Regions from separate parts of the Kribbella sp. NPDC031520 genome, predicted to be linked through region 1. Evidence: riboswitches for the same ligand, from Rfam matches in the RefSeq annotation. Region 1 holds a riboswitch; the other holds the start of a gene.
The links. Region 1 has a riboswitch for S-adenosylmethionine ahead of ACZ5BU_RS13530 (aminotransferase class V-fold PLP-dependent enzyme). Riboswitches for the same ligand answer to the same signal wherever they lie in the genome.
Positions count from the first base shown of each region.

Region 2: it holds a riboswitch for S-adenosylmethionine, as region 1 does, so the genes downstream of both, thrC (threonine synthase) here and ACZ5BU_RS13530 (aminotransferase class V-fold PLP-dependent enzyme) in region 1, are expected to answer to the same signal.

Region 1 is NZ_JBVIKS010000002.1:1,009,759-1,013,157, reverse strand. Features, by position in the region: gene ACZ5BU_RS13535 (prolyl oligopeptidase family serine peptidase) at 1-158, shown strand, start outside; gene ACZ5BU_RS13530 (aminotransferase class V-fold PLP-dependent enzyme) at 172-1,536, opposite strand; SAM riboswitch class IV at 1,553-1,666, opposite strand; gene ACZ5BU_RS13525 (DinB family protein) at 1,831-2,370, shown strand; partial or broken gene ACZ5BU_RS13520 (DUF4184 family protein) at 2,373-3,140, shown strand; gene ACZ5BU_RS13515 (FtsK/SpoIIIE family DNA translocase) at 3,192-3,399, shown strand, end outside.
Region 2 is NZ_JBVIKS010000003.1:631,904-635,302, reverse strand. Features, by position in the region: gene ACZ5BU_RS18430 (Fic family protein) at 1-305, shown strand, start outside; gene ACZ5BU_RS18425 (DNA-3-methyladenine glycosylase family protein) at 335-1,279, shown strand; SAM riboswitch class I at 1,345-1,484, shown strand; gene thrC (threonine synthase) at 1,498-2,754, shown strand; gene ACZ5BU_RS18415 (ubiquitin-like small modifier protein 1) at 2,751-3,026, shown strand; gene ACZ5BU_RS18410 (VOC family protein) at 3,081-3,399, shown strand, end outside.

The DNA of each region.
Region 1 (3,399 bases):
TGCAGCACGCCCAGTCCGGTCCGCAGCCCGTCTTGACCCGGGTGGAGGTCAACACCGGCCATGGCTTCGGCAAACCTGCCGCGATGATCGCGTCGGAGTGGGCCGACCTACTGGCGTTCGCTGCTCACCACGTAGGTCTCGTACCTCCCGAGCAGTAGGAGGGCTGCTGCTCTACCAGATGCGCGGAGCGTGGAGGTCGCGGGGATCGTCGGACGGCTGACAGCCGTGCGCGGTCTCCGCGTACTCCGTCCGCGGGCCGGTGGTGGCCAGCGTGCGTACGGCGTTGACGAGCCGGTCTACGTGCTCACGGGTCGTACCGAGGCCGAGGCTGGCGCGCACCGCCGTACCGTGCTCGGGGGAGCCGGCGAGCAGGTGGCCGACCAGCGGGTGGGCGCAGAACTTGCCGTCCCGGACGCCGATGCCGTACTCCGCGCTCAGTGCGGCGGACACGAGTGTCGAGGTCAGGCCCTCGATCGTGAAGCAGACCGTGCCGACCCGGTCCGCGTCCGCGCCGAAGATCGAGTACGTCGTGACGCCGTCGATCTGGGCGAGGCCGGTGCGCAGGCGGGCCAGCAGGCTGCGCTCGTGCTGCTCGATCGCGTCGCGGTGCCTGGTGATCGCGGCGCAGGCGCTTGCCAGCGCGATGGCGCCGATGACGTTGGGGGAGCCGCCCTCGTGCCGCGCCGGGCCGGTTGTCCACACCACGGTGTCGCTCGTGACCGCGTGGGTCGCGCCGCCGCCGTACAGGTACGGGTCGGCGGCGTCGAGCCAGTCGGAGCGGCCGATCAGGGCGCCGGCGCCGTACGGCGCGTAGAGCTTGTGACCGGACAGAGCGACCCAGTCGACGTCCAGGGAGGCGATGTCGACCGGGCGGTGCGGTGCGAGCTGCGCGGCGTCCAGGCAGACCCGCGCGCCGTGCGCCTTGGCCACGTTGGCGATCTCCGCGATCGGGAAGATCTCACCGGTCACGTTCGACGCGCCGGTGACGACGACCAGGCGCGGGCCTTCAGGCGCCTGCCGGAGCGCGTCGGCGACGTTCGTGACGGCCTCGGCCGGGCTGGCCGGCGCCTTGAGCCGGACGGTCCGCTCGGCCGCCCAGGGGAGCAGCGCGGCGTGGTGCTCGGACTCGAACACGATCACGGTCGCGTCCGCCGGTACCGCGTGCGCCAGCAGGTTCAGCGCGTCGGTGGTCTGCCGGGTGAAGATCACCTGGTCGTCGTCGCGCGCACCGACGAACGCGTGCACCTCGGCGCGGGCCCGCTCATACCACTGGGTGGTGATCCGGGACGCGTACCCGTTGCCGCGGTGCACCGAGGCGTACGACGGGAGCGCGGCCTCGACGCTGGCCCGGACGGACTCCAGACACGGGGCGCTCGCACCGTGGTCGAAGTTCGCGTAGTCGGTGACGCGGCCGTCGGCGAGCGGGACCAGCAGGTCCGAGCCGACGGTGGTGGGGATGTTTCCGGTCACCTGGCGGGTCACTGTCGGCCGCTGAGCCGTCGCGCTGGCCGGTTCGAGGATGGAGAGAATCGACATGGTGCTGCTCCCAGGAAGTCCGCGCTTGCCGAACGGGGTATCCGCACGGCCTGGTCTTCACCCGGGGCACCCCACCGCGGAGGAGGGTTGCCGGCCAGCGAGCCGGGGCTTGTCGCTGACACTCATGACCTGCCGAGAACGGTAACGAACGGGCCACGGCTCACGCCAGTGCGAATCCCACGATCTGAGACCACCGCACAAGGGGTGAGACAGCAACATTCTGGAGTCGGGTCGGTCGGACCCGGATCCGCGCGAGTGGCCCGTGCTGACTCGCGGCTGGTGTTGGATAAGCCCGTGACGACGAACGCTGCGGTGTGGACCGCCCCCGATGTCGAGCGGCCCGACGGTTCGCTGACCGCCCCCGAACGTGAACTGCTGCAGGGATATCTCGACTTCTACCGGACCACGCTGCTGTACAAGTGCGCCGGCCTGACCGCGGAACAGCTGGCCGCGCGCCCCTCGCCGCCGTCGAACCTCTCACTGCTCGGCCTGATCCGCCACCTGACCAAGGTCGAGCGGATCTGGTTCCGCATCCACTTCGCCGCCGACCCTGCCGAGGCCGCTGAGCCGCTGTTCGCGCCCGAGCTCGGGAAGGACGCCGACTTCGAGTTGATCGACCCGGCCGACGCGCAGCCGGCGTACGACGGTCTGATCGCCGAGTGGAAGCTGTCCGACGACGCGGCCGCCGGGCACTCGCTGGACGACCGGTTCACCTTCGGTGGTACCGAGTCGACGCTGCGGATGATCTACATCCACCTCATCGGCGAGTACGGACGGCACTGTGGCCACGCAGACCTGCTCCGCGAGCAGCTGGACGGCGTTACAGGGGCCTGACCGTGCCTTTCACACTCGCCCATCCGGCGGCCGTGCTGCCGCTGGTCCGGCGGCCGTTCGTTGTATCGGCGCTGGTGGCCGGTGCGGTGGCACCTGACCTGCTGTACGTCGACGTGCTCTACCGGATCGCCACGAAGTACATCAACGGCAACTTCACGTTGACGCTGACGCACAAGTTCACGTCTGCGTTCTGGCTGGACCCGTTGCTGGCTTTGCTACTCGTTGCCGTGTTCAACGTGCTCCTGAAGCGGCCACTGGTCGCTCTTGCGCCTCCTGGTCTCGCAGCGCGCCTGCCTGCTCCCCAGGGCTTTCCCAACGTCGTCTAGCTGGTTGTGTCGGCTGTCGTTGGCTCGTTGACCCACGTGGTGTGGGACTCGTTCACCCACGGCGACGGCTACTTCGTCCGCGAGTTCGCGGCGCTCGCCAGCGTGAACCGCATCCTCCAGTACGTCAGCACAGTCGGCGGCTGCTTGATCCTGGCGGTCTGGCTGTACCGCTGGTACCGCCGTACGCCTCCTGTCATCACCCAACGTGACGCGGCCCCTGGCTGGGTGCGGTATCTCGTGCTGAGCGTGCTCGTGCTCTTCGCCGTAGTAGGTGCAGTCGTTGAGCTCAGCCGGGCGGACGGAGGCCTCGGCGGCGAGCCCGCCGTACGGCTCGCCCTGTCCGGGCTCGTCTCCGGCGGCCTGGCGGCACTCGGCTGGTACGTCGTGCTGTGGCACCTGGGGCGGCTGCGTCCTGGCCGTGATGCTACGGATGAGCCGGTGTGATCGGCGTGTGACACGTGGGACTCGTGGGGTAATCGGGGTAGCCTGATCAACATGGCGACCCGCACGTCTTCCCCGGCGCGGGCGCAGAAGTCGGCAGCCAAACGGCCGAGCACGGCCCGTTCGGCTGCTGGTGGACGCTCCCGTCCGTCAGGCGCCCAGAAGCGTGGGCAGAGCTCCAAGCGCGGCGGATCATCCGCGGCGCGGACCAGCACGCCCAAGAACAGCGGACCAGGACCGTTCGCGGCCGCCATGCTCGCGC
Region 2 (3,399 bases), on a different contig from region 1:
AGCAGCACGGTTTGGCCGAGCGCGTCGCCGATGAGCTCTTCGACGCCTCGCTGGGATTCCGGATGCGTCGGGCAACCTACGTACGGCGTGCGGGGATCGAGGAGCGGACCGCCACCCGTGATCTGGCGCGCCTGACCGAGCTCGGGCTGTTGCGTCCGGTCGGTGAGACCAAGGGCCGGCATTACGTGATGGGCCAGGCGCTGGCGGACGTCGTACAGACGGTGCTCTCGAGCCGCGACGCGATCGTCGATCCCTACCCCTGGATGCGCGAGCGTTTGGCGTCGGCGCCGAGACCGGCGCGGTAGTTGTCGGTCGGGTGAGTAAGACTTGGCGGGTGAGTTCGGTGGTGCGGGTCTGGCGGGCTGGGCGGGTGGTGGATCCGCATTCGGTGATCGGTGGGTTGCGGAAGGGGCCCGGGGATCCGGCGTACGTGTTCGACGCGGGGCGGCGGACCGTGTGGCGGGCGACCCGGACGCCGGACGGGCCGGTGCTGTTGCGGTTGACGCCGTACGCCGGGGCCGTCGAGGCGGAGGCGTGGGGGCCGGGGGCCGAGTGGGCGCTGGACGGCGTACCGGAGCTGCTCGGGGAGCGGGACAGCTGGGACGGGTTCGAGCCGCTGCCGGAGCATCGGGTACTGGTGGACGCGGCGCGGCGCTTCCCGCATCTCCGGGTGCCGCGGTCGCGGGCTGTGTTCGAGGCGATGGCGGCCGCGGGGATCGAGCAGGTGGTGACCGGTAAGGAGGCGTTCCGCGCGTGGCGGTTGCTGCTGCGTGAGTACGGCGAACCCGCGCCGGGGCCTGGCCGGCAGGGCGACCGGGTGATGATGGTGCCGCCGTCGCCGGAGGAGTGGCGGCTGATCCCGTCGTGGCAGTTCCTGCGGGCGGGAGTCGAGAACCGGCGGTCGCGGGTGGTGCTGACGGCGGCGTCCCGGGCGCGCGCGTTGGAGCGGACGCTCGAGCTGACCGACGGTGCGGAGATCGAGCGGCGGCTGCGGTCGCTGCCCGGTGTGGGCGTGTGGACGGCGGCCGAAGTACGTCAGCGGGCGCACGGTGACGCGGACGCGTTCTCGTTCGCGGACTACCACGTGTCACGGAACGTGTCGTACGCGCTGATCGGCGAGGAGCTGGACGACGACGGCACCGCCGAGCTGATCGAGCCGTACCGCGGCCACCGTTTCCGCGTCCAGCGCCTGATCGAACTCGCCGGCATCGGCCACCCCCGCTTCGGCCCGCGCAAATCGCTGCCGACCCACACCCCGGGAGCCACCCACCGGCTCTGAGATCGCGCGTCTCGGATGGTGGGATCACGGGACACAATATGGACCCGATTGGGTAATCTCGGGGGAGCTCATCCAGAGGGATTGAGGGAAACGGCCCGTTGACGTCCCGGCAACCCTCCCCGCCGTAGGCCCGTCCGGGCCGACAGCGAGGGACCGGTGCCAAATCCGTCCCGCGCCGAGATCCGGCGACCGGGGAAGATGAGGAGGGAACCTCACTCATGAGCCAGAGCGCCCACACCATCCGTGAAGGTGCCTTCGGCAACGGTACGCACCTCAGCTGCCGCGCCTGTGGTGCGAAGTCGCCGCTGGGTCCGTTCTACGCCTGTATGGAGTGCTTCGGTCCGCTGGAGGTCGGGTACGACTACCCGACGATCACCCGCGAACAGATCGAGGCCGGCCCGAAGAACATCTGGCGGTACCAGCCGCTGCTGCCCGTCCCCGTCGACGTGGCGAGCTTCCCGAACACCGAGCCCGGCTACACCCGGCTCGTCGACGCACAGAACCTGGCCCGCGAGCTCGGCCTGCGCAAGCTGTGGGTGAAGGACGACTCCGGCAACCCGACGCACTCGTTCAAGGACCGGGTGGTCGCTTCAGCTTTGAGCGCGACCCGCGAGCTCGGCATGAAGGTCTTCGCCTGCCCCTCCACCGGTAACCTGGCCAACGCGGTCGCCGCAGCCGCCGCTCGCGCCGGTATCCGCTCGGTCGTGTTCATCCCGTACGACCTCGAGCGCCCGAAGGTGATCACCACCGCCGTGTACGGCGGCACCCTGGTCGCCGTCGAGGGCAACTACGACGACGTGAACAAGCTCGCGTCCGAGATCGCCGGTGAGGAGGAGGGCTGGGCGTTCGTCAACGTCAACGTCCGGCCGTACTACTCCGAGGGCTCCAAGACGCTCGCGTTCGAGATCGCCGAGCAGCTCGGGTGGCGGCTGCCGGAGCAGATCGTCGTACCGGTCGCGTCCGGGTCGCAGCTGACCAAGATCGACAAGGGCTTCACCGAGCTCGGCAAGCTCGGGCTCGTCGACGCCACCGATTACAAGGTGTACGGCGCGCAGGCGACCGGCTGCTCCCCGGTGGCGCAGGCGTTCCGGGACGGGCACGACGTGGTGAAGCCGGTGAAGCCGGACACCATCGCGAAGTCGCTCGCGATCGGCAACCCGGCCGACGGGCCGTACGTGCTGGACGTGGCCCGCCGTACCAACGGCGCCATCGAGGACGTCTCCGACGAAGAGGTCGTCGAGGGCATCCAGTTGCTGGCGCGGACCGAGGGCATCTTCGCCGAGACCGCCGGCGGGGTGACCGTCGCGACGCTGAAGAAGCTGATCGCGACCGGGCAGCTCGATCCCGACGCCGAGACCGTGATCATCAACTCCGGCGACGGGCTGAAGACGCTCGACGCCGTGGCCGACCGGGTCGGCCCCAAGGTGACCATCCCCGCGTCGTACGACGCCTTCGTGAAGGCAGGCCTGCAGTGAGTGTGAGCGTTCGGGTCCCGACCATCCTGCGGCCCTACACCCAGGGGGTGTCCGAGGTGTCCGCCGAGGGCGCGACGCTGACCGAGGTACTCGACTCGCTGGACGCGTCGTACCCGGGCATCAAGGGTCGCGTACTGGACGACTCGGGCGAGCTGCGCCGGTTCGTGAACGTGTACGTCGACGACGACGACGTCCGCTTCGCCGACGGCCTCCAGACCGCGATCAAGGACGGCGGCCAGGTCTCCATCATCCCCGCAGTCGCCGGCGGCTGATTCTCCCCCGGTTCCGGGCGTACTCCGTCCGGAACCGGGGCTATCGTCACCGCTATGGCGACGAAATGGACCCTCGGCGGAGACGCCGCCGACCCGCAGCGCCTGGCAGAGTTCTGGGCTGCCGCGCTCGGCTACATCCTGGAACCCGGGTACGACTATCCGGACGGGGCATCGATCGTGGATCCCGAGGACGTCGGGCCTGCGATCGGGTTCCTCCGCGTCCCCGAACCCAAGACCTCGAAGAACCGGTTCCACATCGACATCCGCGTCGCCGGTTCGGATCAGCACGATGCCGCCGCGATCGAACGCATGCGTACCAAGGCGGCTGAGCTCGTGACCCTGGGAGCCGTTCAGGTCCGCGAGGAGTTCTGGG